DNA from 3 places in the Nonomuraea sp. NPDC050394 genome. Region 3 is predicted to be linked to each of the others. Evidence: riboswitches for the same ligand, from Rfam matches in the RefSeq annotation. Region 3 holds a riboswitch; each other region holds the start of a gene.

What was found. Region 3 has a riboswitch for cobalamin ahead of ACIBKY_RS26630 (aldehyde dehydrogenase family protein). Riboswitches for the same ligand answer to the same signal wherever they lie in the genome.
Region 1: it holds a riboswitch for cobalamin, as region 3 does, so the genes downstream of both, ACIBKY_RS54860 (ribonucleoside-diphosphate reductase subunit alpha) here and ACIBKY_RS26630 (aldehyde dehydrogenase family protein) in region 3, are expected to answer to the same signal.
Region 2: it holds a riboswitch for cobalamin, as region 3 does, so the genes downstream of both, ACIBKY_RS54835 (hypothetical protein) here and ACIBKY_RS26630 (aldehyde dehydrogenase family protein) in region 3, are expected to answer to the same signal.

Annotation. Positions count from the first base shown of each region.
Region 1 covers NZ_JBITIO010000035.1:23,989-27,249, reverse strand. The annotation lists gene ACIBKY_RS54860 (ribonucleoside-diphosphate reductase subunit alpha) at 1-1,115, opposite strand, end outside; cobalamin riboswitch at 1,300-1,506, opposite strand; gene ACIBKY_RS54855 (bifunctional 2-methylcitrate synthase/citrate synthase) at 1,558-2,646, opposite strand; gene prpB (methylisocitrate lyase) at 2,643-3,261, opposite strand, start outside.
Region 2 covers NZ_JBITIO010000035.1:18,384-21,644, forward strand. The annotation lists gene ACIBKY_RS54820 (YceI family protein) at 1-384, opposite strand, end outside; gene ACIBKY_RS54825 (SDR family NAD(P)-dependent oxidoreductase) at 381-1,136, opposite strand; gene ACIBKY_RS54830 (hypothetical protein) at 1,245-1,388, opposite strand; gene ACIBKY_RS54835 (hypothetical protein) at 1,381-2,085, opposite strand; cobalamin riboswitch at 2,150-2,287, opposite strand; gene ACIBKY_RS54840 (short-chain fatty acyl-CoA regulator family protein) at 2,340-3,261, opposite strand, start outside.
Region 3 covers NZ_JBITIO010000006.1:627,982-631,242, reverse strand. The annotation lists partial or broken gene ACIBKY_RS26635 (5-methyltetrahydropteroyltriglutamate--homocysteine S-methyltransferase) at 1-609, opposite strand, end outside; cobalamin riboswitch at 754-931, opposite strand; cobalamin riboswitch at 994-1,143, shown strand; partial or broken gene ACIBKY_RS26630 (aldehyde dehydrogenase family protein) at 1,182-1,382, shown strand; partial or broken gene ACIBKY_RS26625 (enoyl-CoA hydratase) at 1,396-1,494, shown strand; gene ACIBKY_RS26620 (hypothetical protein) at 1,558-2,541, opposite strand; gene mltG (endolytic transglycosylase MltG) at 2,850-3,261, opposite strand, start outside.

The sequences.
Region 1 (3,261 bases), on a different contig from region 3:
GCCCGGTAGGCGTCCTCGAACGCCTCGCCCCACAGGTCGGGCAGCTCGGGGACCTCGTTGGGGTCGAACAACGACCACATCGCGTCGGCCTCGACCCGGCGCATGAACTCGTCGGGGATCCAGTTGGCCAGGTTCAGGTTGTGGGTACGGCGGGCGTCCTCGCCGGTGTTGTCGCGCAGCTCCAGAAACTCCTCGACGTCCGGGTGCCAGGGCTCCAGGTAGACGCAGGCGGCGCCCTTGCGCCGGCCGCCCTGGTTGACCGCCGCGACCGAGGAGTCGAGGGTGCGCAGCCACGGCACGATGCCGTTGGAGTGGCCGTTGGTGCCGCGGATCAGCGCGCCCCGCGAGCGCACCCGGCTCCACGCGATGCCGATGCCTCCGGCGAACTTCGACAGCCGCGCGACCTGTGCGTAGCGGTCGTAGATGCTCTCCAGCTCGTCCTTGGGCGAGTCGACCAGGTAGCACGAGGACATCTGGGTGTGCACGGTGCCCGAGTTGAACAGCGTGGGCGAGCTGGGCAGGTAGGCCAGCGACGACATCAGCCGGTAGAAGCCGATCGCCTCGGTCGGGCTCTGGGCCAGGCCGCAGGCCACGCGCAGCAGCCAGTACTGCGGCGTCTCGACCACCAGCCGGTTGGTCGGGTGGCGCAGCAGGTAGCGGTCGTAGACGGTCCGCAGGCCGAAGTACTCGAAGCGCAGGTCGGCCGACGGGTCGATGGCGTCGTCGAGCTTGCGGGCGTTGGCCGCGACGAAGGCGGCGGTCTCGTCGCCGATGAGCCCTTCGGCGTGGCCGAGCCGGATGGCCTGGCTGAAGGAGGCCACCCCCTGGCCGCGTACTTCCTTGTCGATGTAGCCCGACAGCAGGCGGGCGGCCAGGCGGGAGTACTGCGGCTCCTCGCCGATCATCTCGGCAGCGGTCTGGATCGACAGGCGGTCCAGCTCGGCGGTCGTCGCGCCGTCGTACAGGCCGCTGATGGTCTTGGTGGCAACACGCAGCGGATCGACGTCGGTCAGGTCGTCGGCCCAGCGCTCCACCGCTTTGACGATCTTGTTGACGTCGACGGGCTCGGCGTTGCCGTTGCGCTTGCGCACGTGCATCTGCGTGCGCCTGGGCACGGGTTGATCCCCCCGCGTACTGGTCAGGTCCGTTACTGGGTCCCCGGTGACCGTCACAGCTCTCTCCTCGCGAACTCGGTCGTGAACCGAAGGTCGCGCGGAAAGGCTCCCGGCAAGGACGTCGCACAGCCCTCGCGCCGGTGCCGTCAGCCGTCCCGCGCGGCCTTCGGAGCGGCCGCGCGCACCCGCGCGCGGCACGGCCGGCAGGTCTTCGGACTCGTGGGCGTGACGCTTGTCCCTACTGGCCGTCGCTTCCCGGGCACGGTGGCCCAGTGCGTGTGACGGCGGTCGTTCCCACTTACCGCTGCGGGGCAGTCCCGGATTCTCACCGGGTTCCCTCTTGCCTCGGCCGCTCTGGCTGAGCGGCCGAACCGATCGCAAGGGACACCATATATAGGGTCGATCAGAAAGTCACACCCCACATCTCGTGTTGAGAGATGAGTCACGAGAGATGGCGCTCCACCGGACCGATGTAGGAGCTGAGGGGGCGGATGAGGGAGTTCGCGGAGAGCTGCTCAGCTATGTGGGCACTCCAGCCGGTGATGCGGGACATGACGAAGATGGGAGTGAAGGTGGGGATGTCGAACCCCATCAGGTGGTACGCCGGGCCGGTCGGATAGTCCAGATTGGGATGGATTCCCTTGGTGCGTGCCATCGCGCCGGCGAGAGCGTCGTACCGTGTCATGAGCTCGTCCGCCTCCCGCAGCCTGGCCAGCTCGCGCAGGGCGGCCTCCATGGTCGGCACGCGCGAGTCACCGTGCTTGTAGACGCGGTGGCCGAAGCCCATGATCTTCCGCCCGTCGGCCAGGGCCTGCTTCAGCCATGACTCGGGGTCGTCCATGCCGGCGAACATGTGCATGACGGCCTCGTTGGCGCCGCCGTGCAGCGGGCCCTTGAGCGCGCCGATCGCGGCGGTGACCGCGCTGTAGAGATCGGACAAGGTGGAGGTGACCACGCGGGCGGTGAAGGTGGAGGCGTTGAAGCTGTGCTCGGCGTAGAGGATCAGGGAGATCTCGAAGCAGCGCACCACCTCGGGTTCGGGGATCTCGCCGAAGCACATGTGGAAGAAGTTCTCCGCGAAGCCCAGCCCGGGGTCGGGCTGGATCGGCGCCTGCCCCCGGCGGCGGCGCTGGTCCAGGGCGACGACGGTCGGCAGGCGGGCGAGCAGGTCGAGCGCCGCGCGCGGGTTGGCGCTCGCGTCGTCCTCGCGCGGATCCTCGGCGCCGAGCTGGCTGACGGCCGTGCGCAGCACGTCCATCGGGTGGCAGCTCTCCGGCAGCCGCGCCAGCACGTCCAGCGTCGTCCGGGAGAGGGTACGGCGGGCCCGCTCGGCCGCCCGGAACTCCCTGAGCTGCCCCTGGTCGGGCAGTTCGCCCTGCCAGAGCAGGTAGGCGACCTGCTCGAAGCTGCAGACGGCGGCCAGTTCCTGAACCGGGTAGCCGCGGTAGGTGAGGGAGTTGGTCTCCGGGTTGACCATGGAGATCGCGGTCGTGTCCGCGACCACGCCCGCCAGGCCCTTGCTGATCGTCATCGGTCCTCCCGGTAGCCGTGGGTGAGCACGCCGGCGTCGAAACTCGCGTAGCCGGAGTAGTCCAGCAGGTCGTACAGCTCGCCCCTGGTCTGCATGCGATCGACCAGCTTCGCCTGCGTGCCGTCCGCGTCGATGGCGCGCAGCGCCTCGGTGACCGTGCCCATGGCCAGGCGGAACAGGGTCACCGGGTAGATGACCACGTTGACGCCGAGGTCGCGCAGGGTCGTGGTGGTGAGCAGCGTCGACTGCCCGAACTCGGTCATGTTGGCCAGCAGCGGCACGTCGACCGCCTTGCGCAGGGCCTCGAACTCGGCCGCGTTCGCCAGCGCCTCGGGGAAGATCAGGTCGGCTCCGGCGTCGGCGAACGCCTTGGCCCGCTCGATCGTGGCGCCCAGGCCCTCGGTGGTGCGCACGTCCGTGCGGGCGCAGATGACGAATCCGGGGTCGCGCCGGGCGTCCACGGCGGCGCGCAGGCGACGCAGCATGTCGGGCAGGGGGCTGATCGTCTTGCCGTCGAGGTGACCGCACCGTTTGGGGTTGACCTGGTCCTCCAGGTGACATCCCGCCACGCCGGCGTCCTCGAGGACCTGGATGGTCCTGGCCGCGTTCATCGGC
Region 2 (3,261 bases), on a different contig from region 3:
CGTGCCGTCGTCCTCGGGCGGGAGCCACCGCACGTCCAGGCTGAGCGTGCCGGTGCTCTGCCGCACGGTGAGCGCGCCGTCGGCGATCAGCCCGTGGCCGCCCGCCCGCACCCGCCCGGAGCGGTAGCGCATCTCGGGGAAGGAGCCGGTGTCGAAGAAGGCGGGCGAGCGCAGGAACGCGTCCCGCTCGGCGTCGCCGGTGTCGATCGAGGCCATCTCGATCACGGCGCTCGCCACCGACTCCGTGAGGTCGGGCGCCACCTCGATCTCCCCCTCGAACGCCGTGAAGCGCCCGCGCACCCTGCGCACGCTCAGATGGCTCAGCGCGAAGGTGAGCCGCGCCGTGGCGGCGTCGATCCGCCACGTGCCGGGCTTGACGCTCATGAGGTACGGCTCGCCTCCATCACGGCCCGCACGAGACGCCGCGGAGCCAGCCGGGCGAACGCCGCCGAGGTCTTGTTGCGCAGGCCGGGGACGCACACCGCGCGCCCGGCCGCCAGTGCCGCCAGCCCCTCACGCGCCACCTGGTCAGCCGCCTGGATCCGGCGGGACGGGTCCGCGGTGGCCGCGGTGAAGCCGGGCAGGAGGGTGGTCACCCGCACGCCGTACCGGCGTACCTCCATGTGGAGCGCCTGGCCGAAGGCGGTCAGGAAGGAGTAGCTGGCGCCGTAGGTCGCGCCGAAGGGCGTCGGCGCCTCGCCCGCGATCGACGAGACGTTGAGGACGGCGCCCCTGCCGCGGTCGAGCATCACCGGCAGCACGCTGTGCGTCAGCCGGATCGGGGCCACCGCGTTCAGCTCCACCTGGCTCACCTCACCGGCGATCGGCAGTTTCGCGAACAGGCCGCTGGTCAGCGCGCCCGCGCTGTTGACCAGGACGTCGACCGGGCGTGCGGCGTCCGCCAGCCGTTCCTCGACGGCGGCGGCCTGCGTATGGTCGGTGAGATCGGCGGGCAGGACCTCGGTCACCGTGCCGAAGGCGTCCTTCATCTCCGCGGCCAGCGCGTCGAGCGGGCCGGCGCCGCGTGCCACCACCACCAGATGGTGGCCGCGGCGGGCCAGCTCCCTGGCGAAGGCTTCGCCGATTCCGGTGGAGGCACCGGTCACCAGCGCCGTCGGGCGGTCGTCCTGCCGCATGTTCGGCGTCCTTTCCTGGCGGATGTGGCCTGACGATATGCGGCGGCGTCATGGCCGTCTTCCACACGCGTTGCCTCCTGGACACGCTGTTCGTGGAGGCCGAAGGGCTCAGGCGAGCACCTGGCGGGCCACCGTGGTGATGTGGAGTTCGTCCGGCCCGTCGAGCAGGCGGGCCATCCGTCCCAGGCGGAACAGCGCGGGCAGCGGGGTGTCGGGGCCGAGGCCGGCGGCGCCGGGAAGGGGTTCAACCACGGTTGACCATGCCCACCAGGGCGGCCGCGCTCGCCTGGGGTGAGCGCGCCGCCGTACAGGTGGAGGCGAGGACGACCTGATCGGCCAGCCGCTCGACGGCCGCGCGGACGCCGGCCGCGGGTACCTCCCGGCCGGTGTCGTCCACCAGGGCGGCCACCACGGTCTTACCCGGCATGCCGCCGACCGCGGCGAGCGCGGCCAGGGTGCCGGGCCTGGTCACGAAGTCCATGGCGACGCCCTCGACCCGGGTCGCGCCGAGGGCGGTCAGCGCGGGCCCTGCCGCTCCCGAGCACATGCAGACCATGATCCGGGGTCGGTGGCTCAGCTCGCCGAGCCTGGTGTAGGCGGAGGCGAGCATCGGCGCGGCCGGCAGCGGCTCGTTGAGCTGGACCTCGGCGACGCCCGCGGTGGCCAGCCGCTCCAGCAGTTCCGCGTACGACTCCAGCAGGCCCTCCTGCCGGGTCGAGGCCAGGACGCTCACCGGGCCCGGCAGGACCGGCCGGGTCTCGAAGCCGCGCCGCTTCGCGTGAAGATAGGCGGCGACGGCGGGGGCGTAGTCGAGCCGGCGCGGCCCGGGGAACATCCGGTGCGCCTCGAACGCGGGATCGTGGAGCGGAAGGTCGCTCAGCCCGATGTCGCGCAGTTCCTGCCACGTCTCGGGAGAGACATGGCCGAGCAGGGTGGTGCGTTGTCTCACGTCGGGTCCTTTTCCCTCGCGGAACCCCTGGGGGCCGCGCGCCGGGCGGCGCACGGGCGGTGGCAGGTGTTCGGACTCGCGGGCGTCTCACACGTTCCTACTGGCCGTCGCTTCCCAGGCCGGAGCCCAGTGCTTGCGTGGACGGCGGTCGTTCCCGCTCACCGCTGCGGGGCAGTCCCGGATTCGCACCGGGTTCCCTCTTGCGCCGGCCTTCCCTGGGGAGGCCGGACCAGCCGCACCGCGAAGCCTATCGATCAGGGCGTGGTGTACGGCACCAGCCCGGTCACATGCTCGTCGGCCCGCACCTGGGTGCCGGTGGGTGGGAAGGCGCGCTGGGCGCAGTCGTCGCGTTCGCACACCTTGCAGCCCAGGCCGATGGGCGTGACCTGGGGCGTGGCCAGGTCCAGGCCGTCGGCGTACACGAGCCGGTGCGCGTGCCGCAGCTCACAGCCGAGCCCGATGGCGAACAGCGACCCCGGCGCGCCGTGACGGGGCGGGCGGCGTTCCACGGTCCGCGCCACCCAGAAGTAGCGCCGCCCGTCGGGCATCTCGGCCACCTGGGTCAGCAGCCGGCCGGGAGTGGTGAAGGCGTCATAGACGTTCCACAGCGGGCAGCTGCCGCCCGCGCGGGTGAAGTGGAAGCCGGTGGCGGACTGGCGCTTGGAGATGTTGCCCGCCCGGTCCACGCGTACGAAGGAGAACGGCACACCGCGCATGCGGGGCCGTTGCAGGGTGGAAAGCCGGTGGCAGACGGTCTCGAAGCCCACGCCGAAGTCCGCGGCGAGCCGGTCGAGGTCGTAGCGGCGGCGCTCGGCCGCGTCACGGAAGATCCGGTACGGCAGCAGCAGCGCCCCGGCGAAATAGTTGGCCAGCCCGATCCTGGCCAGTGCCGCGGCGTCGGCATCGGTGAACCCCGCGTCCGCGACCAGGCCGGCGATCAGATCGGCGTGTTCGAGCAGGGCCAGCTGGGTCGCGAGCTGGAAGGCGCGCTGGGAGGACCGCAGGCCCGGCGCGAGGTGCAGGACGCGGGTGCGGGGGTCGTAGCGGCGCCGCGCGCTCCCGTCCTCGGTGATCCGCACGCCGTGGGCCGCCAGCCGTTGCGCCGCGAGCCCTCCGGGGTCGCCGCCGTCGGCCAGCGATTCCGCGGCCCGGTCCAGCTCGTCGACGTAGTTGTGC
Region 3 (3,261 bases):
GCCCGCCGCCTGCAGCGACGCCAGGATCTCGGCGTACACGGGCAGCAGCCGTTCCAGCAGCGACAGCGGTTCGAAGCCGGGGTCGACGCCTGGGGCGGGCTTGGACAGCAGCAGGTAGGTGACGGGGCCGACCAGGACCGGGCGCGGGTTGTGGCCCTGCAGCAGGGCCTCGGTCAGCTCGGCGGCCTGCTTGCCGGGGTTGGCGGTGAACTCGGTGTCGGGGCCGAGCTCGGGAACCAGGTAGTGGTAGTTGGTGTCGAACCACTTGGTCATCTCCAGCGGCGCGACGTCCTGGGTGCCGCGTGCCATGGCGAAGTAGCCGGCCAGCGGGTCGGCCTCCACGGCCACCCGGTGGCGCTCGGGGATCGCGCCGACCATGACGGTGGTGTCCAGCACGTGGTCGTACAGCGAGAAGTCGCCGGAAGGGACTTCGCCGAGGCCGGCGTCGGTGAGCTCGCGCCAGGCGGCACGGCGCAGGCCGGCCGCGGCGGCTTCCAGTTCGGTGGCGCTGATCTTCCCGGCCCAGTAGCCTTCGACGGCCTTCTTCAGTTCGCGGCCGGGTCCCTGGCGGGGGTAGCCGTACACGGTGGCGAGCGAACGCTCGGTCACGGAACTCTCCTTCGCGAGTCACGAGGAACATCCCCGGCGTTCGAGCGAAGGCACGGCCCAGGCGCGGGCACACTCCTGGCCCGCGTGGTCGCCCAGCCCTCCCTCGAGGCCGTCCGATGCACCGCGCGCGGGGTGCGCGCGGGCAGTGGCAGGTCTTCGGACTCGTGGGCGCGTCGCACCTGCCTACTGGCCGTCGCTTCCCCGGCCCTGGGGGCCGAGTGCTGGTGACGGCGGTCGTTCCCACTCACCGCTGCGGGGCAGTCCCGGATTCGCACCGGGTTCCCTCTTACGACGCCTCGCCTGGCTGGCGGGGCGAACCAACTGCGAGCCCCACCCTAAGCCAATGAAGGCCGGCACTGGACTTACTAGGACGTCCAACTATGTTTCTGCAGGAACGCTCGCGGTGCGGGGAAGCCGGTGTCAATCCGGCACGGTCCCGCCACTGTGACCCGGGGATGTGCGTCATCGCTGGAATGGCCACTGACGTGCGCTGATCCGGGAGTCAGGATACCGGCCGCGGGTTCGGCACGTGTTGTCACGAGGATGGAGCGAACACTCATGGCACCGGAACGGTCCAGGCCAGGGTCCCGCCGGCCACTCCGGACGAGACCAGGGCGGCCATCTCCGACGCCGCCGAAGCCCAGGTGGCCTGGGCGGAGTGGCATCCGCAGCGCCGCGCTCGCGTGCTGCTGAGGTTCCCGCACCTGGTCGAGGCCGAACGCGACACCCTGGCCCGGCTGCTGTCGTCCGAACACGGCAAGACCGGCCGCACCATGGACGCCGAGGAGCACGCTTGCCGAAGGGGTGCGCTTCGAACGCCGCGTCTTCCACGCCACCTTCGCCACGGCGGACCAGAAGGAGGGGATGGCCGCCTTCGCCGAATAGCGCAAACCATCTTTCGTCAACCGGTAGCGACTCCGTGCTCGGCAGGGCCGAGCGGCAGCCGGCTCAACGGCGGTAAGCCCAGATCGTGCCGCCGCGGCCGGAAGGGGTCCCGCCGACCGCCCAGATGGAACCGGTCTCCGGCTGGAGGGCAAGGTCACGGACAGACGCCCTCCGGTCCGGCGGAGCCGGAAAGGCACCCGGTTCGACGCTGTCGGCGCCGAGGTGCAGGAACCTGCTGCCTCCACCCTTGGCGTCGTAGACGACCCAGGCCCCGCCTCTGCCGTCGGGCTCGGCCTGGGCGCGCGGCTGGAAGCCCGGTTCACCACGGACCTCGTACTTCCAGCTGCCCGGATAGCCGGTCAGCAGCAACGTCTCACCGCAGAAGGAGCGGCCGCACGGCCAGGCGACCCAGCCGACCGCCATCACCCGGCCGGTCTCCCCGTCGAACGCGACATCCGTCAACTCCGAGATCTGGCCGGAGCGGGCGGACGGAATCGCCGGAAGGGGCGCCGAACGCCAGGCCGTGCCACTCCAGCGGGCCAGAGCCGCCGTGCCCCGCACCGAGCCCGCCGCCCACCGGCCGTCGAGTCCCTTGACCACGATCGGCGTCCTGACCTTGCGCCACGAAGACCCGACCAGCCGGCGCAGCGTGGACCGTGCCTTCCACCCGGCGGCACCGGCCGAGGGGAACGTGTTGGCGTTCTCGATGACCCACGTGTTCTGCCCGATGGCGTACGCAGCGTCCACCCGGCCGTGGGGCCATCGTTCGACCTGCCAGCGCTTGCCGTTCCATCGGGCGTATCGCGACGCGCCGAAGGCCCAGACCCTGGTGTCGGAGGCCGACGCCAGCCGCTTCACCCGGAAGCCCGGCCCGGTGACACGCTTGAAGGCGGACCGGCCGCCCTTCAACAGCGCGCTCCTCCCGGCGACCCAGACCGCCCCGCCCGGCGTGACCGTCACCGCGTCGTAGGAGTCGCGGCGGTCGTGATGGACGACACTCCACTGACTGGCCGGCGCCTCGGCGTGGGCGGCGACCGGTCCCGTCATGACGAGAAAGGCGACGGCTGCGGCGGTACCGCGGAACAATAGGCCCATACGGGTGAGACGCGCCTTCCGGAGCAAAGGTTGGCCTGCGTGAGGATCAGCTTCTGCACCCGGGCACGGAGCCATCCGGCGGACCCAGGTCATGCCGCGTCCACCGATCAGGATGACTGGACTTCGTCGAAGAGGGCGAGGGCTTCGGTGGGGTCCGGGCTCACGAGGCGTTCGCGGCCGGCGGTCGTGAATTTCGCCCATCCGCCGGCCCGTGCCACATCTGTTCCTCGAAGGCGCGGACGGCCTCGCACGGGGCGCACTCACTCGGCGGCGCGTTCGACGAGCTTGGCGTACTCCTTCTCGGACGTGGCGTACTTCAGGGTGCCGCGCTTCGGGTCGGTGACCACGTAGTAGAGCCAGGTGCCCGCGGCCGGGTGGAGGGCGGCCTTGAGCGCGGCCTCACCGGGGTTGGAGATGGGCCCCGGAGGCAGGCCCGCATAGCGATAGGTGTTGTACGGCGAGCGCAGGTTGATGTCCTTGACCGTGACCTTGGGGCCGTACTTGCCCAGGCCGTAGAGGATGGTGCTGTCGAGTTGCAGCCGCATGCCGCGGGCCAGGCGGTTGTGGATGACGCGGGCCACCTTCGGCATGTCGGCCTCGGTGGGCGACTCGGCCTGGACGAGGCTGGCGATGATGACGACGTCCAAGGGGGCCCGCCGGGAGGCCACGCCG